Regions from separate parts of the Mesorhizobium sp. M0047 genome, predicted to be linked through region 4. Evidence: riboswitches for the same ligand, from Rfam matches in the RefSeq annotation. Region 4 holds a riboswitch; each other region holds the start of a gene.
What was found. Region 4 has a riboswitch for cobalamin ahead of NKJ89_RS14150 (aromatic ring-hydroxylating oxygenase subunit alpha). Riboswitches for the same ligand answer to the same signal wherever they lie in the genome.
Positions count from the first base shown of each region.

Region 1 (7,766 bases), on a different contig from region 4:
CATCGATCAGTGCGATCTGGGTCGGGAACATGTCGCGAAACAGGCCTGATATGCGCCAGGTGACGTCGACACGTGGGCGGCCAAGCGTGGCCGGCGGCAGCACTTCGATGCCGGTGATACGGCCGGTCGCAGGGTCCCATTGCGGCCGGCAGCCCATCAGCGCCAGCCCTTGCGCGATCTCCTCGCCGCCGGTGCGCAGCGAAGCCGAGCCCCAGAGATCGATGACCAGCGAGCGCGGCCAGTCGCCATGCGATTGCATGTAACCGCGTACTACCTCCTCCGCTGCCGCTCGGCCCAGATCATAGGCGGTCGGCGTCGGCATGGTGCGCGGGTCCGACGTGAACAGGTTGCGGCCGGTGGGCAGCACGTCCGAGCGTCCCCGCGCGGGCGCGCCGGCCGGACCGGCCTTGACGTGGCGGCCGTCGAGCGCGGCGAGCAGCGCCGTCTTCTCGGCGTCAGCGCTTTGGCGGCGCATGGCGTCGGGCTCGTCATCGGGGGCACGGCCATAGATATGCAGACCGTCCTTGACGGCGAAATCCTTGAGATCGCACAGCCAGGCGTCGATGCGGCGCAGTGCTTCGTCGGGCACGTCGGTCCTGGCGACGCCAGCTTCGGTGGCGAGGCCGGTCTTCTGCGCGGCGTCGACGATCAGCTTGGCCAGGCGGTCGCGGCGGCGGCGGTCGAGCCCGTCGGCCTGGGCATATTCGTCGACCAACCGCTCGAGCTTATGTTGATTCTCGTCCAGCCCGGCACCGGTCAGTGGCGGCGGCAGATGGCCAAGGGTGACGGCGGCAATGCGCCGCTTGGCCTGTGCCGCTTCGCCGGGGTTGGAGACGATGAACGGATAGATGACGGGCAAGGGACCGGTGACGATCTCGGGAAAGCAGTTTTCCGACAGGGCAACCGTCTTGCCCGGCAGCCATTCCAGCGTGCCATGCGCGCCGACATGGACCAGCGCATGAACGCCGAGCGATTTGCGCAGCCACAAGCCGAAAGCGATCAGCGCATGGCGCGGCGGTAGCGTCGGGTCGTGGTAGTCGGCGCGGCGGTCGGCCGAGCGGCCGCGGTCTGGGGCGAGGGCTACGGTGATGTTGCCGAAAGTGGCGGCACGGAAGGGAAATTTGGCGAAGGTAGGCGCCTGAGCACCCCCCTCTGTCCTGCCGGACATCTCCCCCGCAAGGGGGGAGATTGGCAGTGCCGTCGCCTGCACCTTTCCTGCAACGTTTGAGATTGGCGGAAGCGCAGATGACAGCTCAATCTCCCCCCTTGCGGGGGAGATGTCCGGCAGGACAGAGGGGGGTGCCTCACACCAACCTGTCTCGCCTTCTGCCTTCCCCCAAGCCGCCTCCATGGCAGCGACAGCCGCAGCCGGCAGGCTCTTGGAGAAGTCCAGATAATCCTCCAGCCCCAGCCCATCTTTGCTACCTTCAAGAAGCCCTAGCAACGCACGCGGCGTTTCCGGAATCCCCTCAACACCATAGCCCTGTTCCCTCAGGTCGTGCAGCATCGCCAACACGCTGGACGGCACGTCGAGGCCGACGGCGTAGCCGGTGCGGCCGGGGGCGCTCGGATAGTCCGGGATCAGGATGGCGAGCTTGCGCTCGGCGCGTGGCGTCTGCTGCAGGCGGATGAAGGCCGCAACGCGATCAGCTACCTGCGCCACACGATCCGCTTCAGGTCGGTTGGCGAAGGCGCGGTGGCCAAGCGCGGGATCGGTCTCGTTCTCGCCCTTGAAGGAAATGGCGCCGGCCAGGATGCGGCCGTCGAGCTCGGGCAGCACGACATGCATGGCAAGGTCGGCGGGGGCGAGCCCACGCTGGTTGTTCTGCCAGATGTCGCGGCGAGTGGTGGCGACGATGACCTGGAAGACGGGCACGCCGGCGCGGTCGAACAGAGTTTCGACGCCGGGCTCGGCGCCGGAAGCGAAAGCGGTCGCGGTGATGATGGCGGCGGGTTTCAGGAAGGCCAGTGACGTTTCCACGAACGCCAGGGATGCTGGGTCCTTGAGGCTGGAGACGAAGATGGGGACGGGGTTGATGCCGCGCTGCCGCAGCGCCTCAAACAGCGCGTCGATGGGCGCGACATCGGCGGCCAGCAGCATCGAGCGGTAGAACAGGATGGGCACGACTGGGGCGTTGACGTTGTCAACGTCGAGTTCCGTCACACCCCCCTCTGTCCTGCCGGACATCTCCCCCGCAAGGGGGGAGATTGCGCCGTCATCAGGGATTTCGCCAATCGCGGATATCCGAGATAGATTCCTATCTGACGGGGCAGATGAGGAGCCGGCTTTGGTGACAGCCGATCTCCCCCCTTGCGGGGGAGATGTCCGGCAGGACAGAGGGGGGTGTGACGGAACGCCAACACTCGATGCGTCCGGCTTCTCCACAACTCCGCATGCGGGCTCGTAAAACCCAGCCTTCGGGACCGCGACCGGCTCGACGACAGGCTCATTCTGTCCCGCTAACCTTGCCAGCTTCCGCACCAGCGCGCTCATATTCGCCGGGCCGCCCTCGCGGAAATAGTCGAGCAAGCCGTCGAGTTCTTCGCGCGGCAGCGTCGAGGCTTCGATCAGCCTTAGGTCCTCGTCGCGGCATTCGCCAGGAAGCAGCGCCAGTTTTATACCGCGCGCCCGCGCCGTCGAGGCAAGCTGGTCGCAGCCGTAGCGCCACCAGTCGTAGCCGCCGAGGATGCGGACGAGGATGATTTTGGCGTGACGGGCGACGCTGTCGACCCAGAGGTCGACGGACATGGGATGGCGCAAGTCGCGCAGTGCCGCCAGCCGCATCGAGGGCAGGCGGTCGGCGTCGGCCTTCCACGCTGCCGCCAGTCCGGCGAGGTCGCTGTCGGTGAAGGACAGGGCCACGATATCCGCCGGCGTCTGCCGCAGATCGACCGGCTCGGCGAGGTCGTCGAGCGAGGCGGATGTCGTGGTTAGGATGTGCATCGCAACCTATGTCCGAAATCAGCCGGCGAGTATACGCTCGATAGCCGGGCGGTTCAGCCCCTTGAGGCCGATGACGACGAGGCGCGAGCGGCGGTCGTCCTGCGCCGTCCAGGCGCGGTCGTAGTAGTGGTTGACGCGCGGCCCGACGGCCTGCAGCAAAAGCCGCATCGGCTTGCCGCCGACCTCGACGAAGCCCTTCACGCGCAGCACGTTCTCTTCTTCGGCGGCGGTGGTGACTCGTTTCGCCAGTTCGTCCGGATTGGCTATCGAGGCAATATCGACGATGAATGTATCGAAGTCGTCATGCTCGTGGTCGAACGCGCCGTCGTGATGAGACTTGCGGTTTTCGATATCGTCCTCGACGGCGAGACCGAGGCCGAGCAGCACGGAGGGATCCACCTTGCCATGCGACGTCGGCACGATCTTCACCGCGCGGGCGGAGTGTTCGCCAATGATGGCATTGGCGCGGGCGGTGCCGGCGGCGTCCATCAGGTCGCTTTTGGACAGGATGATCAGGTCGGCACAGGCGATCTGGTCCTCGAACACCTCCTCGACCGGATCGTCGTGGTCGAGCGTCTCATCCTGAGCGCGCTGCGCCTGCAAGGCGTCCATGTCGTTGGCGACGCGTCCCTCGGCCAATGCCGGCCCGTCGACCACGGCGATGACGCCATCAACGGTGACGCGGCTTTTCACGCTCGGCCACTGGAAAGCCTGGACCAGCGGCTTGGGTAAAGCGAGGCCGGAGGTCTCGATCAGGATGTGATCGACCTTCGGCGTCAGCGCGAGGATCTGGTCGAGCGCCGGCACGAAATCGTCGGCGACGGTGCAGCAGATGCAGCCATTGGCCAGTTCGACGATGTTTTCCTCCGGGCAGGTGTCGATGCCGCAGCCCTTCAGGATCTCGCCGTCGATGCCGATGTCGCCGAACTCGTTGACGATGATGGCAATACGCTTGCCGCCGGCGTTTTCCAGGAGATGGCGGACCAGCGTCGTCTTACCGGCGCCGAGAAAGCCGGTGACGACGGTGCAGGGGACGCGGGAGACGGAAGCGGTCATTTCAGGTCCTTCAACAGGTCGAGGGGAGGGATGCGGGCAACAAGGCCGCGCTTCAGGCTATCGGGGCGGCCGCGCCATGGGATCAGGCCGTCCGTCGAAGTGGCGAAGAGTTTGGCTCCAGTGACCAGATCGGCGCCGCTGGTTGGTGTCAGGTCGCCGAAGACATAGCTCCAGCAGCCGTTGCGCAGGATGGCGGCGCTGAGCCGCCGCTTGCAATTGCCGAGACATTCGACGCTGCTGATGCGAATGTTGTCGCCCGACGCGGCGCGTCGCGTGTCGTCCGCCAGCAGTTCGCCGGCGCGGGGATGGGCGTCGGAGCCGGTTTCATCGCGGCAGGAGGCGCAGACGATCACGGTGACGCCAGCCAAGGCATCATCATGGCCGGACGAAACATCCGCTGTGCCAGCCGAAAAACTGCTGTCGTGGTCCAAAGATCGTGCTCCTTGCCCGGAAACCCGCCGGACGATCGGATTCTGTAGTCGCAGACGGCAGGTCTCCTGGCTCGCGGGTCATTGCCTTGGGTAGCCGCCTTCCCGGGATCACCCCAGTGGCTTTCGGCCTTGGCTCTTCGCTTACAGTTGCGGGGACAGCCGCGGATTTGGGATTTCGTCCCGCACCGCATTCCCTCTTAGCTCCTCTCGTTGAAGAGAAGAGACCGTCTGTACCGGATTTAGGCTTTTGCAGGCGGCGGTGTCAACGCGGCTTACGACACGGCGATTTCGGCCAGCGCCGGCCCCAAATCTCCGGCGGGCGTCACTTCCATGCGCTCAAGGCCAAGCCAGCCCTGCATCTGCTTCAATTCCTCGAAGAGCTGAGCAGCGGTTTCAGGCGGCGCACTGGACTCCGCATAGGCCGCATGGACGCGCAGGGCACCGGCCGGCCGGTCGGCCTTGAGGTCGACGCGCGCGACAATCCTGTCGCCGAGCAGGAACGGCAGGACATAATAGCCGTATTGCCGCTTGTCGGCCGGCGTGTAGATTTCGATGCGGTAGTGGAAATCGAACAGCCGCTCCGTGCGCGAGCGTTCGAAGACGACCGGATCGAACGGCGCCAGCAGGGCGCGTGCCTCGATCTTGCGCGGCAGACGGGCGTCCTTGTGAAGATAAGCCGGCTTGTCCCAGCCTTCGACGCGCACCGGCAGCAATTCGCCTGTTTCAACCAATTCCTCCAGCCGGCCTTTCATGTCGGCCGGCGAGAGGCGGAAATAGTCGCGCAAATCGCCTGATGTCGCGATGCCGTGGGCGCGGGCCGAAATGCGCAGCAATTCGCGGTGCGCGTCCTCGGCGGCGGGAACCGGCAGATCGAGGATCGCCTGCGGCAGCACGCGTTCGGGCAGGTCATAGAAGCGTTCGAAACCGCGACGGTGCGCCGTAGTGATGCGTCCGGCCCAGAACAGCCACTCGAAGGCATGCTTGGCATGGCTCCAGCCCCACCAGCCGCCCGAGCCCTTCTGGCCCTCGAGCGCGGAGGCGGCGGTCGGGCCGCGCTCGACGACCTGGCGGTAGATCTCTTCGACATAGGCGGCGTGCTCGCGGCCCCATTTGGCGAGGCCCAGATACATTTCGTCGCCGCGCTCGGCCCGTTGCATGCGCCAGCGCATCAGCGGGTATGTCTCGACCGGCAGGAAAGAGGCCTCATGCGCCCAATATTCGAAGACCGTGCGCTTGCGCGTCATGGCCGCATTGTCGAGCAAGGCGAGAGGGTAAGGGCCAAGGCGCGAATAGAGCGGCATATAATGAGCGCGCACCACCGCGCTGACGGAATCGATCTGCAGCAGACCGGTTCGAGCCAGCACGCGGGCAAAATGGCGGCGGTCGGGCGTAGCTGTTGGGCGGGGATCGAGAAAACCTTGGGCTGCAAGCGCGATGCGCCGGGCCATGGGGAGCGAGATCTTTTCCTTCATGCAGGCGTCACTCTGAGGGCGATGATGGGTGATTCCGGACAATGCTAGCAGGGTTTTGGCGCCAACCATGTCAGGAGAGAAAAGTGGAGTAAAAGGCGAAGGAAATCAAACAGGAGCGGATCGGACCAGTTTGCCGCGATAAGCCGTCCAGGTCAGTGTTTTGAACAAGGTTTGACTTGCTTCGCTGGAAGTGCTGCGCTAACCCTCGCCGCGTTGCAGCATAGGCCCTTAAAACGGTTCAGCGGTTAAACTGTCACGCTTCCGCATTAGGGTCCGGTGCTGTAATCAACGTGGATTGGCGCCAACGGAAAGCCGAGCATGAACGCACTCTTGAGCTCATACCTGCCCATCGTCCTGTTCATTGGCGTGGCGCTGGTTGTCGGCCTGGCGCTGCTGGCCGCACCCTTCCTGGTGGCTTACCGCAACCCCGATCCCGAAAAGCTTTCCGCCTACGAGTGCGGTTTCAACTCGTTCGACGACGCACGCATGAAGTTCGACATCCGATTCTACCTGGTGTCGATCCTGTTCATCATCTTCGACCTGGAAGTGGCCTTCCTGTTTCCGTGGGCGGTGTCGTTCTCGAAGATCGGAATGCTCGGCTTCTGGTCGATGATGGTGTTTCTGGCGGTGCTGACCATCGGCTTTGCCTATGAATGGAAAAAAGGAGCGCTGGAATGGGATTGAACGACAGTTCAGGCACCCTCGTCGCGCCGAAGCCCAAAGGTATCCTCGATCCCAATACCGGCCGGCCGGTAGGGGGAGACGATCCCTTCTTCCTCGAGATCAACAACGAACTGGCCGACAAGGGCTTTCTCGTTACGTCGACAGAGGCGCTGATCACCTGGGCACGCAGCGGTTCGCTGATGTTCATGACATTCGGTCTCGCCTGCTGCGCGGTTGAGATGATCCACACCTCGATGCCGCGCTATGACAGCGAGCGCTTCGGTGTCGCGCCGCGCGCGTCTCCGCGCCAGTCCGACATCATGATCGTCGCCGGCACGCTGACCAACAAGATGGCGCCGGCGTTGCGCAAGGTCTACGACCAGATGCCGGAACCGCGCTACGTCATCTCGATGGGCTCCTGCGCCAATGGCGGCGGCTACTACCACTATTCCTATTCGGTGGTGCGTGGCTGCGACCGCATCGTGCCGGTCGACATCTATGTGCCCGGCTGCCCGCCGAGCGCCGAAGCGCTGCTTTACGGCATTCTTCTCTTGCAGAAGAAGATCCGCCGCACCGGCACGATCGAACGGTAAATCCATGACCGCATCCCTGAGCGAACTGTCGACCCATCTCGGCGAGAAGCTGATCGACCGCGTGAATGACGCTGATATCGCCTATGGTGAGCTTACCATTGGCGTCGAGCCGCGCGATCTGGTCGAGGTCATGACCTTCCTGCGCGACGATGCGCGCTGCCAGTTCATCTCGATCATCGACGTCTGCGGCGCCGACTATCCGTCACGCGCCAAGCGCTTCGACGTCGTCTACCATCTTCTGTCGCCGAAGCAGAATGTGCGCATCCGCGTCAAGGTGCAGGCCGACGAGGAAACCATGGTGCCGTCGATCACCGGCGTCTTTCCGGGTGCCGACTGGTTCGAGCGCGAGACCTACGATCTCTACGGCGTGCTGTTCTCCGGCCATCCCGATCTACGGCGCCTGTTGACCGATTACGGTTTCGAAGGCCATCCGCTGCGCAAGGATTTCCCGCTGACCGGCTTCGTCGAGGTGCGCTACGACGACGAGGCCAAGCGCGTCATCTACGAGCCGGTCGAGCTCAAGCAGGAATTCCGCAATTTCGATTTTTTGTCCCCGTGGGAAGGTACTGATTACGTCCTGCCCGGGGACGAAAAGGCGAAACAGTGA
Region 1 is NZ_JAMYUW010000011.1:109,040-116,805, reverse strand. Features, by position in the region: gene NKJ89_RS13245 (cobaltochelatase subunit CobN) at 1-2,944, opposite strand, end outside; gene cobW (cobalamin biosynthesis protein CobW) at 2,963-4,000, opposite strand; gene NKJ89_RS13235 (DUF1636 family protein) at 3,997-4,431, opposite strand; cobalamin riboswitch at 4,471-4,675, opposite strand; gene NKJ89_RS13230 (winged helix-turn-helix domain-containing protein) at 4,704-5,903, opposite strand; gene NKJ89_RS13225 (NADH-quinone oxidoreductase subunit A) at 6,222-6,587, shown strand; gene NKJ89_RS13220 (NuoB/complex I 20 kDa subunit family protein) at 6,578-7,159, shown strand; gene NKJ89_RS13215 (NADH-quinone oxidoreductase subunit C) at 7,164-7,766, shown strand.
Region 1: it holds a riboswitch for cobalamin, as region 4 does, so the genes downstream of both, NKJ89_RS13235 (DUF1636 family protein) here and NKJ89_RS14150 (aromatic ring-hydroxylating oxygenase subunit alpha) in region 4, are expected to answer to the same signal.

Region 2 (7,766 bases), on a different contig from region 4:
GCGGATGGCGGTGAACCAGAGTGCCGCGACGCCGAACAGTGCTACCCAGCCGGCGGCGAACAGAATATCGCCCAGGAGGTCACCGATCCAGGGCAGGGGATAGAGCAGGCCCAGCGCGATGCTGATGGCGATGGCGGCGATGTAGATCAGCGGCGGCCACGGGATGAGCCCCGGCTTCGGCTGTTTCTCGGTCATTTGACCCCTTCCTCCATCAACTTGCTGTCGGTTTTGGCGGTACACATGCCGGCAAGGTCGGACAAGTGTGCTTTCCATTCCGCAGTCTGGTCGTTGTTGTAGAGCCGATCAAGCGTCGCCTCGCCCTCGAGCGTATCGAGCATGCAGACACAGTAGCTTGAACAGAACTCGGTGTCGCGCGACTGCTCGCAGGACAGCTGGCAGGTTTTGAGGAAATTCACCTGCGGGGTTTCGACCTGCGCCGGCATGATCTGCGAGAACAGCCAAACGCAGCCGATCAGCAATGGCTGGTGGATCAGGTAGAAGGCCAGGCTGTGCCGGCCGATGAAGACCAGCGGGTTGGCCCAACGCCCGGTCTTGAGGTTCGCCAGCCACGTCAAGACACCCGCGCCCGCGGCAAGCCTGGCGGAGCCTATGCCGAAAAGCACAGCGCCGAACCATGGGAACAGTGGAACGTAGTCGTTGGAACGCGGATTGATCGCCGACAGGCCGACCCACCACAGCCATGGATGGTCGAAGGCCTCGAAGCGCAAATAGACCGGCGCCGCGATGACCAGCGCGGCAACCACCATGGTCAGCAAAGCCGGCAGGCGAAGAAACAGCAGGCCGAGCAGGCTGGCCAGCGCAATCTCGTGCAATATGCCGAAGAAGATGAAGCCGTCCGGGGTGGCGATGCGGGTGACGATCGAAATCGCGATCGCGGCTCCCGCGACCATGGCGAAACGCTTCCAGAAGCCGTTCCAGCGGATTTTCTTGCCGTGGGCGAGGTACAGGCTGACGCCGACCAGGAACAGGAAGGTCGAGGCGATGCAGCGCGCGTAGATCTTCCACCAGCCGAAGGCGGTCAGGCCGGGATCAGTGTAGCCGAAGAATTCCAGATCCCAGGTGAAATGGTAGCTCGCCATGGCGATCAGCGCGATGCCGCGCACGATGTCGATGACGACGATGCGCCTTGGTCGATCCTGGACGGGTGCGGTCGGCGTTTGGATGGTCATGGTCTCGCATTCTGTTTCGGCCCCGCAAAACGACTATCACGGTTGCACCGGGCAAAAGAAGGCCGGGCGTCTGACAACGCGGACAGGATCAGGCGCCGCTTTAGGCCAGTGGCGGAAAGCCTTTGGCCGACTTCGTTTTTTGCCGGGTACGCGTCGGTTTCCTCTTATTGGCGCAGGGATCGCCACGGCAGATTTGGTCCGATAGATTCTGCTTTGGGGAAGCAATGTCCACCCATGTGCGCCATCCGATCTGGCTTCCGGCCCTAAAGGCCGCGGACGCGCGCACCTTCGCCTCGCTCTATGCAGTCGAATCCTTCGCCCGCGCCACGGTGTCGAGCGTCATCCCGATCCAGGCCTATGAGATCCTGCACAACGAGCAGATCGTCTCGATCCTCTACACCGTCGTGGCGATGCTCGGCCTGTCGGTGACGCTCTTCATGCCAATGCTGATCCGCCGCTTTGCGCGGCGCTGGGTCTACACCGCTGGCGCCTGCCTGCTTGCCATCGGCTCGCTGTTCTTCGTCACCCATACGCTTGCCGGGCAACTGGCCGGCATGCTGTGCCGCGTGATGGGCGCCAGCGCGCTGTCGATCACGCTCAACCTCTATATCATGGACCATATCCGCAAGACCGATTTCATGCAGGCCGAATCGCTGCGCATGGCGTGGTCGATGTTGGCGTGGACCGGCGGGCCGACGCTCGGCATCTTCCTCTACACGCACTTCGGCATCTATGCCGCGCATGGCGCCGTGGCGATCTTCGCCCTGGCCTTGCTGGCGCTGTTCTGGACCTACCGGCTCGGCGACAACCCGTCGATCCGCCCGGGCAAGACGCGCCCGGTCAACCCGCTCGCCAATATCGGCCGCTTCGTCGCGCAGCCCAGGCTCAGACTGGCCTGGCTGATCGCTTTCGGCCGCTCCTGTTTCTGGACGACTTTCTTTGTCTATGGGCCACTGTTCATGGTCATCACCGGCGAAGGCAAGCTGGCCGGCGGCGTGCTGGTTTCGGCCGGCAACGCGCTGCTGTTCATGGCCATCTTCTGGGGCAAGGCGGGAAAGCGCTTTGGCGGCCGCAGGACGATGACATTTGCCTATTTCGCCATGTCGGCCATGCTGCTGGCGGCAGGCTTCGTCGGCGAGACCGTGCCGCTGCTCACCGGCGCCTTCCTGCTTGGCGGCGCCTTCTTCACCATCGCGCTCGACGCACTCGGCTCGACCGCCTTCATGCGCTCGGTGCGCTCCTATGAAAGATCGCAGATGGCGGCGGTCTACCGGACCTATCTCGACTTTTCCGAACTGACGCCGCCGCTGGTCTATTCGGTGGTGCTGGCGTTTTTCGGCCTAGGCTCGGTGTTCGTCACGCTGGGCCTGCTGGCTGCGGTCTGCGGCTTCGTGACGTGGCGCTATCTGCCGAAATCGCTTTGATCTTCAGGGCTTTGGTGGAAGTGCCGCATGCCAAGGTGCCTGCGGCAGCGGAGGCCCTCACTGGCACGACGCATTCGCGATGGTTGCCGCCGGAATTTGGTTTGCTGGAGGCGAGGATTCTGCCTATAGTCGGCAATGTCGTCGGTTCCATTTTGGAGCCAAGAGGGAATGCGGTGAGGGCGAGTTTCGCCCAATGCCGTGGCTGCCCCCGCAACTGTGTGCGGTAGTCCTCTCCATATGCCACTGAAGATTTCTTCTTCGGGAAGGTGGGGAAGGGCGCTGATCCGCGAGCCAGGAGACCTGCCGGCGACAGGAAACTGACTTCGATGCCCTCGGGTGGAGGGCGAAAGGACAAGACATGACTACTGCTTCCGTCTCCCTCGGCGCCTCCGTCTCCTCGCAGTCGCGCTTCATGCAGCTCGCGCTTGCAGCGCTGCTCGGCGTTTTCGTGATGGGCTTTGTCGGCTTCTCGCATATCGATGCGGTCCACAATGCGGCTCACGACTATCGCCATTCGATGGCGTTTCCCTGCCACTGACGAGGATCTGACATCATGAACCTGTTTCGCAACGTCGTGTTCATCGCGGCGATCGCAGGGCTCGTGGCCGGTGTCGTTCTCGCCGGCATGCAGGCCTACGCTACCGTGCCGCTGATTCTGAAGGCGGAAGTCTACGAACAGGCTGGCGGCGGGCATCACCATGACCATGCCGCTCCGGCCGCAACGGATAGCAATGCCATGAGCTCTGCCGCTCCGGCAGCGGAAGCCGCCCCGGCCGCCGAAGACGAGGGTTGGGCGCCGGCAGACGGTTTCGAACGTTTCGCCTTCAGCGTGCTTGCCAACATCGTCACCGGCATCGGCTTCGCCTTGATCCTGGTCGCGGTTTCCGAATTCGCCGGCGGCATCGGTGGCTGGCGCCAGGGCGTCTTCTGGGGGCTGGCCGGCTTTGCCGTGTTCACGCTGGCGCCGGGCCTAGGCCTGCCGCCGGAACTGCCGGCCATGCCAGCGGCCGATCTGACCGAGCGCCAGATCTGGTGGTGGGCGACCGTAGCGATGACCGCGGCCGGGCTCGGCGTGATCGCCTTCCGCAAGTCGCTGCCGCTGGCGATCCTGGCTGTGGCCTTGATCGTCGCTCCGCACATCGTCGGCGCGCCGCAGCCCGGCAGTTACGAGACGGCGATCCCCGAAGGCCTGCACCACCAGTTCGTGGTGGCGGTGACAGTGACCAATCTGGTGTTCTGGCTGGTGCTCGGCGCGGTCGTCGGCGTGGTGCGCGGCCGCTTCACCGGCACCGCGACCAGCCTGCGCGACAGCTTTGCCTGACAGCAAGGCACTGACCTTCCTCATCGGCGGTGGGGGGGGGGGGGCGGGGGCGGCCCCCCCCCCCCCCCCCCCCGCCCCCCCCCGCCGTCTCCCCTCTCCCGCCCGCCCCCCCCCCCCCCCCCCGCCGCGCCGGCGGGCCCCCCCCCCCCCCCCCCCCCCCCACGCCGAAACCCTGGCGACGGCCTTGCCCTCGCCATGGACCTATATCGCGACGGCGCAAGCCTATGACGATGAGATGCGCGAGCGCATCGCGCTGCACCGCTCACGCCGCGGCGAAGGCTGGACGACCATCGACGCACCGCTCGATCTTGCCGGCGCGCTCGCGGCGTTGCCCGACAACCAGCCGGTGCTTGTCGACTGCCTGACATTGTGGCTGACCAATCATATGCTGGCCGAACATGATCTCGAGCTGGAATGCCGGCGACTGGCGGAGGTGCTGTCGCGGCCGCGCGGGCCCTGGTTCGTGGTGTCCAATGAAGTCGGGCAAGGTATCGTGCCTGACAACGCACTGGCGCGCCGGTTTCGCGATGCCGCCGGCCGGCTTAACCAGCAGATCGCTGCCGTCGCCGACACAGTGCTGCTGATGGTGGCGGGACTTCCGCTGAAGGTGAAATGACATGACCGACGTCGACAATAAGGACGAAGAACGCCACCGCGCCAAGATGGCCAAGCGCAAGACGGTGCAGGATGCCGAGGTGGCGAGCAAGACGGTCGAGAAGGGGCTGCTGATCGTCAACACCGGGCCGGGCAAGGGTAAGACGACGGCCGCCTTCGGTCTCGCGTTGCGGATGCTCGGCTACGGCAAGCGCGTCGGCGTCGTCCAGTTCATCAAGGGCAAATGGCATACCGGCGAGAAAGACGCCTTCGCCGCCTTCGGCGACCGCATCGTCTGGCACGCGATGGGCGAGGGCTTCACCTGGGAAACGCAGGATCTGAAGCGCGACATCGCCGCGGCCGAAGCGGCGTGGGCCAAGGTGCTCGAGCTGATGGCCGATCCGTCAATCAGCCTGCTGGTGCTCGACGAGTTGAACATCGCGCTGCGCTACGACTATCTCGATCTCGACAAGGTGGTTGCGGCGCTGAAAGCCCGCCGCGAAGGCCTGCACGTCGTCGTCACCGGCCGCAACGCCAAGCCGGCGCTGGTCGAGGCGGCCGATCTCGTCACCGAGATGGGCGTGACCAAGCACCATTTTTCCGCGGGCGTTAAGGCGCAGCAGGGCATCGAGTTTTGAACGTTTCTTACCCTCCTCACAAGGGGGAGGGTGAAATGGGTCACGCCACAATGACGATGATCGAAATCACTCCAAACAGCGCAATCAGCAGATAGTCGGCGACGCGATAGAGTTTCAGCGCCTGCCTTATATCGGCGCTGTCGGCTTCGCGGCGGCCGCCTCCGCCCATGAAGACGTCGTCGACCAGGACGCCGCCGTAGCTGCGCGGCCCGGCGAGTGCCAGGCCGAGCGCGCCAGCCATCGCCGCTTCCGGCCAGCCGGCATTCGGCGAGCGGTGCTTCTTCGCGTCGCGCCACACCGTGTGCCAGGCATTGCGCGGGTCGGCGTCTCTGACCAGGAAAGCCGCCAACACGATCAGCAGCGCCGTCAGCCGTGACGCCGGCAAATTGATCCAATCGTCGAAGCGTGCCGCCGCCCAGCCGAACGCCTCATGGCGCGGGGTACGGTGACCGATCATCGAATCGGCGGTGTTGGCGGCCTTGTAGGCGGCGCCGCCGGCGAGGCCGCCGAGACCGGTCCAGAAGGCGGGAGCAACGATGCCATCGGAAAAATTCTCGGCCAGGCTCTCGATCGCAGCGCGGCTGACACCGGCCCGGTCCAGCGTCTCGGGATCGCGGCCAACGATGCGCGAGACGGCCACGCGGCCCAGGGCGAGGCCGCCAGTGTCGAGCGCGTCCGCCACCGCCTCGACATGTTCGTAAAGGCTTTTCTGCGACAGGAGCGAGGTTGCCAGAAGGGCCGTGATGATGAGTCCCATGGGAACGAACCAGAGCAGGATCTGCACGCCGAGGCCGATCAGCGCCGGCACGAGCACGATGACCAGCAGCGCCTGGACACCGCGCTTGCGACGCAACGCGTCGGGATCAGTGGCGTGGTTGAGCCAGCGGTCGAGAAAGGATATCAGCCTGCCGAACCACGTCACCGGATGGCCGATGGCGCGAAACAGCCAGTCGGGGTAACCGAGGGCAAATTCGACGGCCAATGACAGGAAAGCGATCAGGACTGACATGAAGCTTCTTGAAGGAGCGGTGGACCATGGTGGAAGTCTTGGCCGGGCGAGGGCGCTTTTCCCCAACGCTTCGCAGCCTTTCGTCGACCTCTCGACCGGTATCAATCCGCACTCCTACCCGCTTTTCGACCTGCCCGCCACCACCCTGTCGCGGTTGCCGGAATCAGGGCGTGCGCGCGACCTGATAGAGATCGCGGCCAATACCTATGGCGCGCCGTCACCGGCCAACGTCGCGGCGGCACCGGGCACGCAGATCCTGTTGCCGCGCGTGGCGTCGCTGATCGCGCCCGGCAAGGCGCTGGTGCTGGGGCCGACCTATGCCGAACATGCCCGTGCTGCGGCGATTGCCGGACACGAGGTGGCCGAGGTCAGCAATTTCGAAGGGCTGGCGGACGCCGACCTTGCCATCATCGTCAATCCGAACAATCCGGATGGACGCATCATCGAGCGGGATCGTTTGCTGGCGCTGGCCGCCGGACTGCGCGCCAAGGGCGGGCTGCTGGTCGTCGACGAGGCGTTCATGGATGTCGGCCCGCGTGAACATAGCCTTGCCGGCGATGTCGAGAGTGGCGGCATCGTCGTCCTGCGTTCGTTCGGCAAGTTCTTCGGCCTGGCCGGGCTGCGGCTCGGCTTTGCACTTTCAGATGCGGTGACGGTCGAACGGCTCGAAACGCAATTCGGGCCATGGGCCGTAGCCGGTCCGGCGCTTGAATACGGCATCCGCGCGCTTGCCGATATCGGCTGGCAGGACGCGATGCGGACATCCCTTGCGGAAGCATCGGCGCGGCTCGATACGCTGTTCGGCCGCTTCGGTATTCCCGTCGCGGGCGGTACGACCTTGTTTCGCTATCTCCGCCTGGCCGATGCCGAAGGCCTGTTTGCAGCCCTTGGCGAGCGCGGCATCCTGCTTCGGCATTTTGCCGACCGGCCGCATGTCCTGCGCGCCGGCCTGCCCGGGAGTCAGGATGAATGGCAGCGGCTTGAATCCGCTCTTGCCGAATGGGCGGCGCGGCGCGAGGATCGATCAAAGGGTTCAAAACAATGATCCATGTCTGCTCGTTGGCAAAGATCGAGGAAACGGTGGCAAGGACCGGTGCCGAGCGCATGCTGTCGCTGCTTGCCGCTGGAACGGAGGTGGTACGTCCCGCCTCGATATCGAGTGAAAACCATCTGCACCTGGTCATGCATGACATTGCTGTGGCGCAGGACGGCATGACCATGCCGGGCGAGGATCATGTCCGCAACCTGCTCGATTTCGCGCGCCGGTGGGACAGGGCAAGGCCGATGGTCGTGCATTGCTATGCCGGCATCAGCCGCTCGACCGCCTCGGCCTATATCATCGCTGCAGCACTGGCGCCGAAACGCGATGAGGCCGAACTGGCTCAAACGCTGCGAGCGCTGTCACCATCGGCGACACCCAATCCGCGACTGATTGCGGTGGCCGACACGCTGCTCGATCGCAACGGCCGCATGGTCGAGGCGATCGAGGCGATCGGGCGCGGCGCCGACGCCTTCGAAGGCACGCCTTTCGCGCTCAAGATAGACGGCTAGCTATTTCAGCCAGTCGACGAGTTTCGCCTTTCGCACATC
Region 2 is NZ_JAMYUW010000011.1:66,148-73,913, reverse strand. Features, by position in the region: gene NKJ89_RS13050 (methyltransferase family protein) at 1-195, opposite strand, end outside; gene NKJ89_RS13045 (heparan-alpha-glucosaminide N-acetyltransferase) at 192-1,190, opposite strand; gene NKJ89_RS13040 (MFS transporter) at 1,415-2,614, shown strand; cobalamin riboswitch at 2,740-2,936, shown strand; gene NKJ89_RS13035 (CbtB domain-containing protein) at 2,973-3,152, shown strand; gene NKJ89_RS13030 (CbtA family protein) at 3,168-3,935, shown strand; gene cobU (bifunctional adenosylcobinamide kinase/adenosylcobinamide-phosphate guanylyltransferase) at 4,108-4,551, shown strand; gene cobO (cob(I)yrinic acid a,c-diamide adenosyltransferase) at 4,553-5,167, shown strand; gene cbiB (adenosylcobinamide-phosphate synthase CbiB) at 5,208-6,176, opposite strand; gene cobD (threonine-phosphate decarboxylase CobD) at 6,175-7,221, shown strand; gene NKJ89_RS13005 (tyrosine phosphatase family protein) at 7,218-7,727, shown strand; gene NKJ89_RS13000 (creatininase family protein) at 7,728-7,766, opposite strand, start outside.
Region 2: it holds a riboswitch for cobalamin, as region 4 does, so the genes downstream of both, NKJ89_RS13035 (CbtB domain-containing protein) here and NKJ89_RS14150 (aromatic ring-hydroxylating oxygenase subunit alpha) in region 4, are expected to answer to the same signal.

Region 3 (7,766 bases), on a different contig from region 4:
GCTTCGGATCTCTTCGACGAAGGCTCCACCGCTCTGGCGGCACTGGTCTCCGTCCTGGCCGAGCTCGGATTGCTGCGCATCTTCGTGCTCGAACGTGACGACGCGATCATCGCCGTCTCGATCAATTTCGAGCAGCGCGGGACGATGATGGCTTTCGTCACGACCTATGACCCGTCCTTCGAGCGGGCCTCGCCGGGCATGGTCTTGATGATGGACTATATCCAGTGGTCGCTTGACCAGGGCTTGACCACGGTCGACTTTCTCTGCGGCGGCGAGGATTTCAAGCGCCGCTTTTCGACGCATTCGGTGATCTTGTCATCAGTGATGGGTGGGCGAAGCCTGCGCGGACGCCTCGCCATCTTGGCCGACCGCGCCCGCAACGCCGCGAAATCATGGCGCTCCGAGAAGCCGTCGAAGCAAGCGGAGCTGGCCGAAGAATAGTCTTTTCAGATCGGCTGCATAACGGCAAGCGTCATGGAAAGGCATCTGCCGATGGACCGACACCCATCGTGCCTTCTTAAGCAACTCCAGGCCCACCGGCCTCCAATTTAGAAAATGGTTCGCGAAACCTGCCGTTCCACGGCGGGCGACAGATCGTCGTCCGGCTTGCCCGTGGCTTCCTCGCGTGGGCGTTCGCTCATGGCCGGCGCTACGCCCGGCACGACCACCAGCTGCGGCACCTGCTTGTAGGAAAAGCCGCCGCGGATATCGCCCATCTTGCCGGCGACGATGCCCATGGCCGCCTTTTCGAGGCTGCGATCGTAGCGCGTTTCGGCGGCGGCCGGCGCGACGATGAGGGTGCAAAGCGCTACGCCGCACAGAAGCGTTTTCATTGTTGTTGTCTCCCTGCCTGATCAACGGTTTAGCAGGGCGCCGTTGAAAAACGGCCAAGAGAGACGGTAAGCGAAAAGCCAAACGGCAGCGTAAACAACGCGTTAACGTCGTGGGCCGGCCAACTGATTCAAGTCGTTGAAACTTTAATTCAGGCGCGTTGGGCGCGAACCATATGCCCGAGCGCGACGAACACGGTGCGCACGATGCCGGCCGCGTCGAGCCCGGCATCGGCGTACATCTTTTCCGGCTTGGCGTGGTCGGTGAACGCGTCGGGCAGCACCAGCGGGCGCACCTTCAAGCCGCTTTCCAGGAGACCTTCGTGGGCCAGGAACTGCAGCACGTGGCTGGCAAAGCCGCCGACGGCGCCCTCCTCCACCGTCACCAGCACCTCATGCGAGCGGGCCAGCCGCCGGATCAGATCCTCGTCGAGTGGCTTGGCGAAACGGGCATCGGCGACCGTGGTGGAAAGCCCGGCGGCACCCAGCTCCTCGGCGGCGATCAGACAATCCTGCAGTCGCGTTCCGAAGGACAGCAGTGCTACCTTGGTGCCCTCCTTGAGGATGCGGCCCTTGCCGATTTCGAGAACCGAGCCGCGTTCCGGTAGGTCGACGCCGACGCCGTTGCCGCGCGGATAGCGGAAGGCGATGGGGCCGTCATCATAGCTCGCCGCGGTACGCACCATATGGCGCAGCTCCGCCTCGTCGGCAGCGGCCATGACGACAAACCCCGGCAAGGTTGCCAGGAAGGTGGTGTCGAAAGCGCCGCAATGGGTGGCGCCGTCGGCTCCGACGAAGCCAGCCCGGTCGATGGGAAACCGCACCGGCAATTTCTGGATGGCGACGTCGTGGACGACCTGGTCGTAGGCACGCTGCAGGAAGGTCGAATAGATCGCCGCGAACGGCTTATAGCCTTCGGTGGCAAGGCCGGCTGCGAAAGTCACCGCGTGCTGTTCGGCGATGCCGACATCGAAGGTCCGCGACGGGAATGCCTCGCCGAACAGGTCGAGGCCGGTGCCGCTCGGCATGGCAGCGGTGACGGCAACGATACGGTCGTCCTCGCGGCCTTCCCTTACCAGGCTTTCGGCGAACACCTTGGTGTAGGCAGGCGCGTTGGCGGGCGCCTTGGCCTGCGCGCCGGTGATGACATCGAATTTGTTGACGCCGTGATATTTGTCGGCGGCGGCTTCCGCCGGCGCGTAGCCCTTGCCCTTCTGAGTGACGACATGGATCAGCACCGGGCCTTCGCCATTGTCGCGGACATTTTTCAGGACCGGGATCAGATGCTCCAGATTGTGACCGTCGATCGGGCCGATGTGATAGAAACCGAGCTCCTCGAACAGCGTGCCGCCGGTAACGTAGCCGCGTGCGTGCTCGACCGCCCTTGTGATCGCGCGGTCGGCGCGTTTGCCGAGATAGGACGTCAGTTTCTTGCCGAAATCGCGCAGGCCGATATAGGCCTTGCCCGAAGCCAGACGCGCCAGATAGGCGCTCATCGCGCCGGTCGGCGGCGCGATCGACATGTCGTTGTCGTTGAGGATGACGATCAGCCGCGCATCGAGCGCGCCGGCATTGTTCATCGCCTCGTAGGCCATGCCGGCCGACATGGCGCCGTCGCCGATGACAGCGATGACATTGTTGCGGCCGCCGGAGAGATCGCGAGCGGCAGCCATGCCGAGGCCGGCCGAAATCGATGTCGAGGAGTGGGCGGCGCCGAAGGGATCGTACTCGCTCTCGGCGCGGCGGGTGAAGCCCGACAGGCCCCCTTCCTGGCGCAATGTGCGGATGCGGTCACGGCGGCCGGTCAGGATCTTGTGCGGATAGGCCTGATGGCCGACGTCCCAGATAAGCCGGTCATCGGGGGTGTTGAAGACATAGTGCAGCGCCACCGTCAACTCGACCACGCCAAGGCCGGCGCCAAGATGGCCGCCGGTGTGGGAGACGGCATCGATCAGCTCGGCGCGAAGCTCGGCTGCCAATTGCGGCAGCTCGCTTTCGGCAAGCGTGCGCAGGTCGGCTGGGATGCGGACCTTGTCGAGAAGCGGCGTATGCGGCGTTGCGTTCACGGGTGCTCAGGCTTTCTGTTCATTGGCGAAATAGGCCGCCGGCCGGAGAATGTAAATGCACGTCAGTGACGCGGATCGGGCTGCGGTTCTTGGTTTGATGCATGCCGTTCTCCCAGAACCGGGCCACTTTCGGGCAACATGCATCAGCTTTCCGGCAGCGGAATGAACTCTTGCTCGTCTCCGGGAACAATATCGAAGCGTCCCGTCTTCCATTCCTGCTTGGCCTGCTCGATGCGTTCCTTCGACGATGAGACGAAATTCCACCAGATGTAGCGCTGCGAGCCGAGCGAAGCGCCGCCGAACAGCATGAAATGCGTCGCGCCGGTCTGCGACGATACGACGATCTCGTCACCGGGCCGAAACACCAGCAACCGTTCGGCCGGGAAAACGTCGCCCGAGATCGAGACCTCGCCTTCGAGTGTGTAGATGGCTCGTTCTTCCGCATCGGCCGGGATCTTCACGCTGGCGCCTGGCGCCAGGCGCAGATCGGCATAGAGTGTCTCTGTGTCGGCCCTGACCGGGGATCGCAGCCCTTGGAAATCACCAATGGCAATGCGGCCGCTAACGCCCTCGGCGTCGATCTCGGGCAACCGGAGTGCTGCGGTGTTCTCGAAAACCGGGGCTACTTCTTCCTTGCCGTCCGGCAGCGCCAACCAGGTCTGCAAGCCGGAAATCGACATCGGCGCGCCGCGCATTTCCTCAGGGGTGCGCTCAGAATGGACGATGCCGCGGCCGGCGGTCATCAGGTTTACGTCACCGGGCTGGATGACCATTTCGGTGCCGAGTGAATCGCGATGCCTTATATTGCCGTCGAACAGATAGGTGACCGTCGACAGACCGATATGCGGATGCGGGCGTACGTCGAGCGCCTGGCCGGCGCGCAGGATGGCCGGGCCCATGCGGTCGAAGAAGATGAACGGGCCGACCAACCGCCTCTTGGCGGTCGGCAGGGCGCGGCGAACCTGGAAACCGCCAATATCCTTGGCGTTGGGGATGACCATCAGTTCGATCTGGTCGCTGGCGAAGGCGTCGCCGGCCTCTGGGTCTTTCCCCGGGAAGAAGCTCATGCACTCTCCTTGTCAGCGCCAGAGGCAGCCTGGACGCTTCAGGCAAACCGGATCGCCGATTTCGCCCTTAGTTTGGCCGCCACTTCCTCGCGATTGCGAGGATGCTGATGGGTTTCGAGTGAATCGAGCAGTTCGCGCGCCGATGCTGCGATGGCTTCGACCGCGTGGTCGAAGGCATGCTGGTTCTGCTTCGAAGGCCGCGTCGTTCCGCTCAGCTTGCGGACAAACTGAAGTGCCGCGTCGCGGACTTCGTCATTGGTCGCGGGCGGATCAAAATTGAACAGGGTCTTGATGTTTCTGCACATCGTTTCCGTATCTCCTCTTGTCCTGAGCCGTTTCAATCAAGATGAACTTTATGCTCAATCATGATCGTGTCCAAAAGTCGGTGAGACGGCTGCGTGCCTCAGTCCGCGTCGAGCGGCTCCGTTCCAACCGGCTTGCCATCACGCGACAGCCTGATCTTCTCGACCTTGTCCTCGGCTGCCTTCAGCAGCCGGTCGCAATGCGCCTTCAGCGCTTCGCCGCGCTCATAGATCTTGATCGACTGATCGAGCGGCACGTCGCCACGCTCAAGATCATCGACGATCTTTTCCAGCGCGTCGAGTGCCTGTTCGAAGCTCATCGCCTTCACATCGTCGTTGGTCTCACCGGCCATCATTCATCCTTTCATCAGTCGCCCGACATGGGCGGCGACCGAAAATGCCAATCCCTGCAGATCGTAGCCACCCTCGAGCAGGCTGACGAGCCGGTCGCCGCTATGACGCGCGGCGCGCTGCATCAGCTGGCCGGTCGCCCAGTCGAAATCGTCCTCGGTCAGGTTGATCTCGGCCAGCGGATCGCGGTGATGTGCGTCGAACCCGGCCGAAATGACGATCAGGTCGGGCGCGAAATTGTCGAGCGCCGGCAGCACGCGCGACAGGAAGGCATCGCGAAAAACCTCGCTGCCGGTCTGCGGCGCCAACGGCGCGTTGACGATGTTGCCGGCGCCGGTTTCGTTTTTTGCCCCGGTGCCGGGATAAAGCGGCATCTGATGCGTCGAGCAATAGAGCACCGAGGGATCGTCCCAGAAAATATCCTGCGTGCCGTTGCCGTGATGTACGTCCCAGTCGATGACGGCAACGCGCTCGACGCCATGTTTCTTCTGCGCATAACGTGCCGCGATCGCCGCCGTGTTGAACAGGCAGAAGCCCATGGCTGTGGTCTTTTCGGCATGGTGGCCGGGCGGCCGGGCAGCGACGAAGACATTGTCGGCGCGGCCTGAAAAGACGTCGTCGACGGCGGCGTTGGCCGCACCGATTGCGGTGATCGCCGCCTGCCAGCTCTTCGGACTAGCGGTGGTATCGGCGTCGATGCGGGCGATCCCCTCGTCGGGAATGGCGGCGCGCACGCGAGCGACGAAATCGGCGGGATGCGCGTAGAGGATGGTGGCCTCGTCGCCTTCCGGCGCCTGGATACGATCGAGCGCGGCAAAAGCCTCGTCGTCCAGCACGCGCTCGATGGCGCGCAAGCGGTCCGGCCGCTCGGGATGGCCGGGCGGCGTGAGGTGCTCAAGGAAGATCGGATGGGTATAGAGACGGGTAGCCATCGTCCTAATCTAGTGACCCGGATCGGCAAAGGCCATGCACGGGCGGCCGATGACTGGGGAAAATCGCGCCTGCGTCCATTCGCGTCGCTGCAGGCATTGGCGTCGTCCGCGCTTCGGCGTAAGGTCCGTGACACTGCCTGGTGCCCGCCGCAAGCGGGAGAATCGGGAACACGGTTGAATTCCGTGGCGTGCCCAACGCTGTAAGGGGGACCGCGCCGGTATATGCCACTGTCGATGACGGGAAGGCACCGGACGCGGGTTGATCCCGAGCCAGAAGACCGGCCTGGCAGGCATCGTCATCCGCATGGTCAGGCGGTTGGCATCGATTGCAATCGCAAGGGGACAAGCGATGCCGGAACACATGACCGCTGCTGTTGGCGATGGATTTGAGGAGAATGCGCGCGATGCGGTGTATCGCGCCATGTTCACTCGGCGCGACGTCCGCAGCCATTTCCTGCCCACCGGGCTCGACGATGAGGTGCTGGCGCGGCTGCTGCTTGCCGCCCATCACGCGCCGTCGGTCGGCTTCATGCAGCCTTGGAACTTCATCGTCATTCGCGATGCCGAGCGACGGGAAAAGGTGCGCGACCTGTTCCTGGCGGCGCGCCAGCAGGAACTGCCGGCCATTGCGGAAGAGCGGCAGGCGCTCTACCGCAAACTCAAGCTGGAAGGCATTTGCGAAAGCGCGCTCAACATCTGCATCACCTGCGATCGCGAGCGTTCGAAGGGTTCGCCACTGGGACGCTCGCACAATCCGGAGATGGACCTCTATAGCACGGTCTGCGCGGTGCAGAATTTCTGGCTGGCGGCGCGCGCCGAAGGCGTCGGTGTCGGCTGGGTCAGCATCATCGAGGCGCAAGCGCTGAAAGGCCTGCTTTCTATTCCGGAGCATGTGACCCCGGTCGCCTATCTCTGCGTCGGCCGCGTCTCGGAGTTCGCGCCAAAACCTGACCTTGAAACGCATGGCTGGGGACGGCGGCTGCCGCTGCCGGAACTGATCATGAGCGAGACGTTTTCCGGGCAAGGTGAAGTGCTGCTCAAATCGACCGTGGCGCGCCTCAACACCGTTTCTGCCGCGCCGTCGAGCCCTCGCTAATCAGGGTGTCGCGCCGGCCGGTCCCCAGCGCGAGCCGCCAAAGGAGGCCAGCGCCTTGTCCTTGAGTTCCCTGAACTTCGACGACGCCTCCGCCAGCCGGGTGTCCCAGGCCGGATCTGGCACCTGGCCCGCGATGGTCTTGAAATAGACCTGCATCAGGCAAGCGATGGCGAAGGGCTCGATGAACGCCGCCTTGAAGGCCCAGGCGAAGACGATGGCTAGCACGAAGGCCCAGCCCGCCAATTGCCCTGGCATCAGGAAAAGAATGGCGGCGGCCGGCGCCAGCATCAGCAGGAAGATAACGAAGGATACGCCCCACATGATGACCGCCAGCCAGACGGCGTTCTTGACCATCACCTTGCCGTTCTGGGCATAGAGCACGACGCCTTGGCGCGCCGTCTCGAACGGCGAGGACGAATTGATGCGAATGTTGTAGCCGAGGATGATCTCGTCGACATAGGTCAGCGACAGGCGGATCACCGTGTTGATGAAGGAGACCAGACCGCTCAAACCCGGGATCGGCAGGAAGGCGGCGATGCCGCCGAGCAGGCCGGTGATGGCCCGGATGGCGCCCTTGACCAGCTGATCGACGACGAAAAGGATGTTGGCCTCGGCAAAACGCTGGGTGACGATATCCTTGGCGTAGGCGATCTGGTCCTGGCCGCCGGGAATGTCACGGCCGTCGATCAGATGGACCATCACGGCGATGTGGCCGGCCTTGACGACATAGAGGATGTATTCGCGGATCCAGTAGACGGCGATCGAGACGATGCCGAAACCGACCACCCCGCCCCACAAGGCAAAGGACATCGGCCCGTCGGGATCGGTGGAGATGTGGCCGACGCCATAGCCGACGGAGGCGCCCGTGCCGGTCGCCATGATGTAGGCCAGTGTGATGCCGAAATAGACGATCATGCGAAAGACAATGAACGGCCAGGTCCGCATCATGATGGACACCGACCTGCCGATATCGAAATCCCACATGCCCCGAATCTCCCCCTCAGAGGTGGTGAAAGAGGATGGACCCAACCCGGCGATTGTCAATTGCCGGCCGCGGCGCCGGCAGGGCGGAATCATGAATCGTTAACGCTCTGGTAACCAAGCGGGATTCTGTTGGCCGGG
Region 3 is NZ_JAMYUW010000082.1:2,018-9,783, forward strand. Features, by position in the region: gene NKJ89_RS35030 (GNAT family N-acetyltransferase) at 1-441, shown strand, start outside; gene NKJ89_RS35035 (hypothetical protein) at 549-833, opposite strand; gene dxs (1-deoxy-D-xylulose-5-phosphate synthase) at 983-2,896, opposite strand; gene NKJ89_RS35045 (pirin family protein) at 3,040-3,963, opposite strand; gene NKJ89_RS35050 (DUF2277 domain-containing protein) at 4,002-4,268, opposite strand; gene NKJ89_RS35055 (exodeoxyribonuclease VII small subunit) at 4,367-4,618, opposite strand; gene NKJ89_RS35060 (histone deacetylase family protein) at 4,622-5,548, opposite strand; cobalamin riboswitch at 5,670-5,849, shown strand; gene bluB (5,6-dimethylbenzimidazole synthase) at 5,898-6,644, shown strand; gene NKJ89_RS35070 (hypothetical protein) at 6,645-7,628, opposite strand.
Region 3: it holds a riboswitch for cobalamin, as region 4 does, so the genes downstream of both, bluB (5,6-dimethylbenzimidazole synthase) here and NKJ89_RS14150 (aromatic ring-hydroxylating oxygenase subunit alpha) in region 4, are expected to answer to the same signal.

Region 4 (7,766 bases):
CCATCGCGTGCCGGTGCTGCCGGCTTGCGCCTTCACCGTCACTGCGATCGAGAACGGCCGCGATGGCGAGGACGACAGCGTATAGGTGCGCATCAGCGGCCCGTCCGCAGTCGGCAGTTCCAACGTCACGAACTGGCCCGGCTTGTAGCGGAACCAGGTCTGGTTGTCGGAGCGGAAGGTGAAGGTCTTGACGTCAGGCGCTTCGTCGCTGACGCCGATCACCTCCAGCACCTGCAGCCTGTCGTTCCAGGGCGTCATCTGGTCGAGATGGCGATAGAGGCCAAGATCCGTCATCGCATTCATCCTCTCTTGTCCCTCATGTTTTGTGCATGTGATGCAACTAGGCGACGCTGCGCAGCGCCGGCCTTCCACCTTCGGCGAGGCGCGGGCCGATGAACGACGCGTACCATTCGACGAACTGGATCACGCCACCCTCATGCAGCTCCGAATAGGGGCCTGGTTCATAGGCGGGCGACAGGATGCCGAGGGCATTTTCCTCAACGATGCGGCGGTCTTGGTCGTTGGTTTCGGTCCACACATGGGTAAGGTCTTCGATGGTGTAGTCGACACCCTCGACCGCGTCCTTGTGCACCAGCCATTTCGTCGTCACTGCCGTTTCCGTGGCGCTGATCGGCACCACCCGGAACGTCACCGCGTGATCGATAAGGATGTGGTTCCATGTCGTCGGATAGTGATAGTGCATCAAGGTGCCGATGCGATCGGCGGAGACAGCGTCGGAGAGGTTCTTCTTCACCGCCAGCTTGCCGCTCATGGTGTAGCTGACGGCATCGCGCAGCAGCGGCGCGCGGGTGGCGCGATACTGCCCGGCCGGATCGATGCGGAATATGCTCGGCAGTCCGACGGCCTCGCATTTGGCCCAATGCGCGACCATTTCGGGGTCGCTGTCGGCGCCGTTGACGCCGGTCACGGTCGGAGCCTCGGGGAAGGTCTTGCACAACTCGGGATGATTGGCGACGCAGTGATAGCACTCGCGGTTGTTTTCCCAGACCAACTTCCAGTTGCCCTTCTCGATGATCGTGCTCTCGAAGGCGACCTTTGCTTCCCGCAACCGGTGCGGCAGCAGATAAGGTTCGATCATCGCCCGCATCGGCGCGAAATCCGCTGGCTCCTTGGCCAGGCAGATGAAGATATAGCCGCCGACGCTCTCGCAGGCGACCGGCTTCAGACTGAACTCACTCTTGTCGAAACCGTCGGCCATCTGACGGGCGAACAGCAAGCGGCCGTCGAGCTCATAGGTCCACTGGTGATAGGGACAGACAAGCTTTGCCGCAGTACCCTTGTCGGTGTTGCAGACGCGACTGCCGCGATGGCGGCAGGAATTGTGGAAGGCGTTGATCTTGCCTTGCTGGTCACGGACAAGAACAACCGGATAGTCGCCGATCTGCACGGTAATGTAGCTGCCCGGCTTCGGCAGCTCGCAATCATGGCCGATGAACAGCCAATCGCGATACCAGATCAGCTCCATGTCCAGCTTGAAGTAGTCTGGATCGGTGTAGAAGGGCTGCTCTAGCGAAAAGCCTTGCCGACGGCTGTTCAAGAGCCTCAGCATGTCGTTGCGAATATCCATGTCCTGTCCTCGTTATCTAAGGACTGAACTGGTGGTGACGGAGGAAGGATTGGACGCAGGCCGGCGAGGCGCCGTGCATGCACTATCCACCTCTTGATCGCCCACCGCGATCAGTCGAGTCTAGAAATCTCGGGCTGGTTTCCGGGCTTTGGAGTTGTCCTTGCGGACGATCGCGACACCTTCCCAGGCAGTTGCCCAGTGGTCTCCCGTTGCGACTTGAACTCCACCACCGTTGCGGGGGCAGCGCCGGATTTTGACCGGCTTCCCAATTCTCCGCCCCGTCGTCACGAAGCGGCACCTGAGATGGCATGATCTAACCACGATCGCTGGCGCGTCATCGGCATGAAAACGACATCGTATCCATGCGGCGCGACACGCGTGCGAAACGTTCGGGTTGGCGATTGCCGGGCTGAAATCCTATCTCTTCGGCAGCCATCGCCACTTGCAATCTCCTCGAAAGCCAACCCTTGCTGGCGGCCAAAAAAGGCTAACGGTTTCGAAAAGTGACTATTAGCTGATTCTAAAATCGAACCGAACGGTTCGTTTCTGTTGACGGTGCGTGCAGGACGTTGTGAACGCCGGGCCTTGGCAACAGTTAGTGATCCAGCGGACGGTTTTGCTTAAACCATTGAAAAATATAAATAATAAGTAGCGTGTGGAAGCCCTTGGCACAATTTCAAGTAGCGGAATCATGGTCCACACGAAACAACTTCGTGATTGGAAAAGGCGAGGATGCCCTCCCACATCGGGGCTGTCCGAACGACGCGATTTCATTTCCAAGACACGCCGCTAGACGGACGAAAAAGAAGATACTGGAGTACAAAAAATGAAAAAGATCATTCTCACTGCCGCCGCCGTTCTGGCCATTTCCGGCAGCGCCTTCGCTAATGGCAGCGACCACTACGGTTCGAACGCCCCGGCAGCCACTGCCGTCGACAGCTCGTACACCGCTTCGGTCAAGAAGTCGGAACCGGCTGCTCAGACGCCTGCCCAGGGCAGCGACCGTAACCTCTTCGGCCACTAACAACCAATTCCCAGTTGACAGCGGGTTCGCCCGCCGTCCTGGCGAAATCCAGAAAATTCAGGAGACTTGAAATGAAGAAGATCATTCTTGCTACCGCCGCTGTTCTGGCCATCTCGGGTAGCGCTTTCGCCGCTAGCGACAACTATGGTTCGAACGGCGCCAACCAGCCTGCCACCACCGCCGTCGACAGCTCGTACACGGCTTCCGTCAAGAAGTCGGAGCCGGCCACGCAGGCGCCTGTCAACCATGGCAGCGACCGCAACCTGTTCGGCAACAACTAACATCCGATCAAAACCAACATCCGACAGCGATGCTGCGGGTTAACCCGCAGCATCGAATTCGAGAATACGGAGTGTCAAAAATGAAAAAGATTGTTCTTACTGCCGCCGCTCTTCTGATTGCCGCCGGCAGCGCCTATGCCCGCAACGACAACGTTGGTGGCACCGATATCAACAAGCTGGCGACCTCCAACGTCGACACCACGCCGACGTCTTCGGTGCGCGACACCGGTTCGCCGGTCTACAAGCTGCTCAATTCGTCGGGCGACGTACCGAAGTCCGCCCCTCAGGGCAGCGACCGGAATCTCTTCGGCCGCTAACAGCCGAAGCTGATCTCCAAACAAGAGCGGCGGGCAGGCCCGCCGCTCTTGTTTTTGCAACGTGCAGTCTCATCATGGAACCTCAGGCCGCCTTAGCCTCTGCTTCGTGAAGCGCGAAGGACCGCCCATCCGTGTCGAAGATATGCAGGTCTTCGGCATTGGCGCTCAGCCGCAATGTCGAGCCGCGCTTGACCTCGACATTGCCGGGCAGCTTGGTCACCAGTGGCAGATCGGCGCGGCCGATGTCGACATAGACAAGCTGGACCTCGCCGAGCTGCTCGACATAGTCGACCGTCCCTTCGAACAGATAGTCCGCACCGCTGGCAATGATCAGGTCCTCCGGCCGCACGCCAAAGCTCACCGCGGCGCCCTTTGCCGAAGCAGGGGTCGTGATCGGCACGGTTGCCTTGCGCCCGCCGACATGGCTGACGACAGTCGGGTTTCCGGTCCTTTCGATGGTCGCCGGCAGGATGTTCATGGCCGGCGAGCCGATGAACTGGGCAACGAACAGATTGCCGGGCTTCTTGTAGAGATCCATAGGCGTGCCGACCTGCTCGATATGGCCTTCCTTGAGCACAACGATGCGGTCGGCCAGCGTCATCGCCTCGACCTGGTCATGGGTGACGTAGATCATGGTCGTGGCGGGCATCGATTCCTTGAGCTTGGCGATTTCGATGCGGGTGGCGACGCGAAGTGCGGCGTCAAGGTTCGACAGCGGCTCGTCAAACAGGAACACCTTCGGATTGCGCACGATGGCGCGGCCAATGGCGACGCGCTGGCGCTGTCCGCCCGACATCGCCTTGGGCAAGCGGTCGAGATATTTCGTCAACTGCAGGATTTCCGCCGCCTGGCGTACGCGCCGGTCGATCTCGGCCTTGTTCTCCTTCCCGATCTTCATCGAGAACGCCATGTTGTCGTAGACGGTCATGTGCGGGTACAGCGCGTAGGACTGGAACACCATGGCGATGCCCCGCTTCGACGGCGGCACGTCGTTCACGACCTCGCCGGCTATTCTGAGCTCGCCGGAGGTGATTTCCTCGAGCCCGGCGATCGACCTCAGCAATGTCGACTTGCCGCAGCCCGACGGACCGACAAAGACGATAAATTCGCCCGACTTGATATCGAGGTCGATGCCGTGGAGAATGTTCAGATTGCCGTAGGACTTCTTCACTTGCCTTAGCGTGACATCGGCCATTGGTTTCCTCCAGTGATTTGAAATTCAGTCGACGCGCCCGAACCAGGCGCCGTAGCCGCCAAGCTCGATGGAACCGCTGCTTGCCTGCCCCGAAAATCCATGCCCGGGCAAAGGTTGCGGCGATCGGCTGCCAAGGTCAACCTTGGTTGGCCCGGCTCCCAGATTGAAGGCGCAGACGACCTGCTCGTTGCCTGCGCGGCGGGTGAAGGCGACGGTGTCGCCATCGCTTTCGATGAAGGTGATGTCACCCTTGACAAGTGCCGTGTGGGCTCGCCGGAAGGTGAGAAAGCGACGATAGTGCTCAAGCAGCGAATTCTCGTCGCCCTGCTGGACATTGACAGCTTGCGACAGATGCTTGGTCGGCACCGGCAGCCAGGGCTTTGCCGGGGAGAATCCGCCATTCTTGGCGCTGCCGTCCCACACCATCGGCGTTCGGCAGCCATCGCGGCCTTTGAATTCCGGCCAGAAGCGGATGCCGTAGGGGTCCTGCAAGTCCTCGAAGCGCAGCTCCGCTTCGGCGAGCCCAAGCTCTTCGCCTTGATAGATGCAGACCGAACCACGCAACGACATCAACAACGCCGAGATGACCTTGAGGTAGGCGGTCGGATCGGATTCGCCGGCCGCCCAGCGCGAGGCCGGGCGCATCACGTCGTGGTTGGAGAAGGCCCAGCACGACCAGCCGTCGCTGGCGACCTTGCCGAAGGATTCCAGCACCGAGCGGACCTTGGCCGCACTGATCTTTTCCGGCGCCAGGAAGTCGAAGGAGTAGCACATGTGCACGCGCTTGCCGCCGGCCGTGTAGGCAGCCACCACGTCCAGTCCGCGCTGCGAATCGCCGACCTCGCCGACCGCGGCTGTTGCCGGATATTCATCGAGCAGGGCGCGGAAGCGCTCGAGGAAGCCGAGGTTCTCCGGGCGGCTCTTGTCGTAGAGATGGTCCTGATAGTTGTAGGGGTTGACCGCTGGTGCGGTCTGGTCGTTGCGCTCTTCCGGCGGCAGCGGCGGATTGTTTTCCAGGCCCTGGCTGTGGAAGTAAAAATTGATGGTGTCGAGCCGAAAACCGTCGACGCCACGCTCCAGCCAGAAGCGGGTGACGTCCAGCAACGCATCCTGGACTTGGCGGCTGTGGAAGTTGAGGTCGGGCTGCTCGGCCAGGAAATTATGCAGGTAATATTGCTGGCGGCTGGTATCCCATTGCCAGGCCGAGCCGCCGAAGATCGACAGCCAGTTGTTGGGTGGCGTGCCGTCCGGCCTGGCGTCCGCCCAGACGTACCAGTCGGCCTTCGGGTTGTTGCGGCTCGACCGGCTTTCCTTGAACCACGGGTGGTTGTCGGCGGTGTGCGACAGCACTTCGTCGATCATCACCTTCAAGCCCAGCCTGTGTGCCTCGGCGGTCAGCGCGTCGAAGTCGGCCAGCGTGCCGAACATCGGATCGACGTCGCGGTAGTCGGTGACGTCATAGCCGAAATCCTTCATCGGCGATTTGAAGAACGGCGAAATCCAGATGGCGTCCGCACCGAGTGCCGCAATGTAGGGGAGGCGGCCGATGATCCCCTTGAGGTCGCCGATGCCGTCGCCGTTCGAGTCCTGGTAGCTGCGCGGGTAGATCTGGTAGATCACAGCACCGCGCCACCAGTCGCGATCGATGGCGAGGTCAGGTTTCGAGCTGGCCTTCAAAGCGGATTGCATCGTCTCAGCCTCCTTTCACCGAGCCGGCAAGCAGCCCGCGGACAAAATAGCGCTGCAGCGAGAAGAAGACGATCAGCGGCACGATTATGGTCACGAAAGCCGATGTCGTCAGAATCTCCCAGTCGCCACCGCGTGAGCCCAACAGCGCATTGAGCTTGGCGGTCAGCACGATCTGGTCTGCCTCTGTACCCAGGAAAACCATCGCCACCAGCAGATCGTTCCATACCCATAGGAACTGGAAGATGGCAAACGAAGCCAGCACTGGGAAGGACAGCGGCAAGACGATCTTGACGAAGATCTCGAAATCGCTGGCGCCGTCGATACGCGCCGATTCCATGATCTCGCGCGGCAGGCCGGCAATATAGCTGCGCAGCAGGTAGATGGCAAAGGGCAAGCCGAAGCCGGTATGCGCCAGCCAGATGCCGAGATAGGTTTTCGACGGCATGCCGAAGAAAGCGCCGACGCCGTTGTAGAGTTTCAGGAGCGGGATCAGCGACATCTGCAGCGGCACCACCAGCAGGCCGATGATGACCGCGATCAGCAGCGCCCGGCCGGGAAACCGCATCCAGGCCAGCGCATAGGCGGCAAAGGCGGCGATCAGGATCGGGATGACGGTCGCCGGGATGGTGACGGTCAGCGAATTCATGAACGACCGCCCGATGCCCTCGGAAAATAAGACTGTCTTGTAGTTCTCGGTGGTGAATTTCGGCGGCGCCGACGAGGCATAGTAGACGCGCTGGCCGCGATCGCCTTCGAATGCCTTGGGCGACTGCATGACGAAGCTGCCGTCTTCATTCAGCTGCAAGATTTCGCCATCGCCGAGATCGGCCGAAGTGCCAGCGGGATATTGCGTTGGCGCCGCCGATTTAACACCGAAGGCGCTGATGTTGCGCTTGGCACCGTCGCCGAAGATGTTGCCCTCGAGAACGAACTTGCCGTCCTTTTCGACTTGCGTCGAGGCGGCCGGCAGTCGGCCGGCTTCGGTCTGAGTGGAACTGGCGAACGAATTCCACCAGCCAGAGGCGATGATCTGGTTCTTGTCGCGCAGCGACGAGACCAGGATGCCGAGCGTCGGTATGGTCCAGATCGCGACGAAGACAAGCACGGCGATATGGACGCCGAAGCGGCTGGCGAAGGAATTTCCGGTCGCAACGGCCATCTCAATGTCCTCCCGTCTCTTTGTTCGCCTGGCGGATGTTCCAGACCATGATCGGAATGACCGCGATCATGATGATGATGGCGATGGTGGCGCCGCGGCCGAAATCGCCGCCGCCACGGAACATCCAGTCGAACATCAAATTGGCCAGGACCTGGCTGTTCCACTGGCCGTTGGTCATGGTCAGCACGATGTCGAACACTTTGAGCACCAGGATGGTGATGGTGGTCCAGACGACGGCGATGGTGCCCCATATCTGCGGCACCATGATCTTCCAGAAGATCTGGAATGGATTGGCGCCGTCTATGACGGCGGCTTCCAGCGTTTCTTCGGGAATGCCGCGCAGGGCGGAAGACAGGATCACCATGGCAAAGCCGGTCTGGATCCAGATCAGGATCACCATCAGGAAGAAATTGTTCCAGAACGGCAGCGATATCCAGACCTGCGGCTGGCCGCCGAAATGCTGGATGACGGCGTTGAGGATGCCGATCTGGGTCTGGCCCTCGCCGCGATACT
Region 4 is NZ_JAMYUW010000012.1:89,811-97,576, forward strand. Features, by position in the region: gene NKJ89_RS14145 (FAD-binding oxidoreductase) at 1-294, opposite strand, end outside; gene NKJ89_RS14150 (aromatic ring-hydroxylating oxygenase subunit alpha) at 341-1,588, opposite strand; cobalamin riboswitch at 1,704-1,905, opposite strand; gene NKJ89_RS14155 (DUF680 domain-containing protein) at 2,415-2,612, shown strand; gene NKJ89_RS14160 (DUF680 domain-containing protein) at 2,684-2,893, shown strand; gene NKJ89_RS14165 (DUF680 domain-containing protein) at 2,974-3,210, shown strand; gene NKJ89_RS14170 (ABC transporter ATP-binding protein) at 3,293-4,405, opposite strand; gene bglA (beta-galactosidase BglA) at 4,430-6,094, opposite strand; gene NKJ89_RS14180 (carbohydrate ABC transporter permease) at 6,099-7,253, opposite strand; gene NKJ89_RS14185 (carbohydrate ABC transporter permease) at 7,255-7,766, opposite strand, start outside.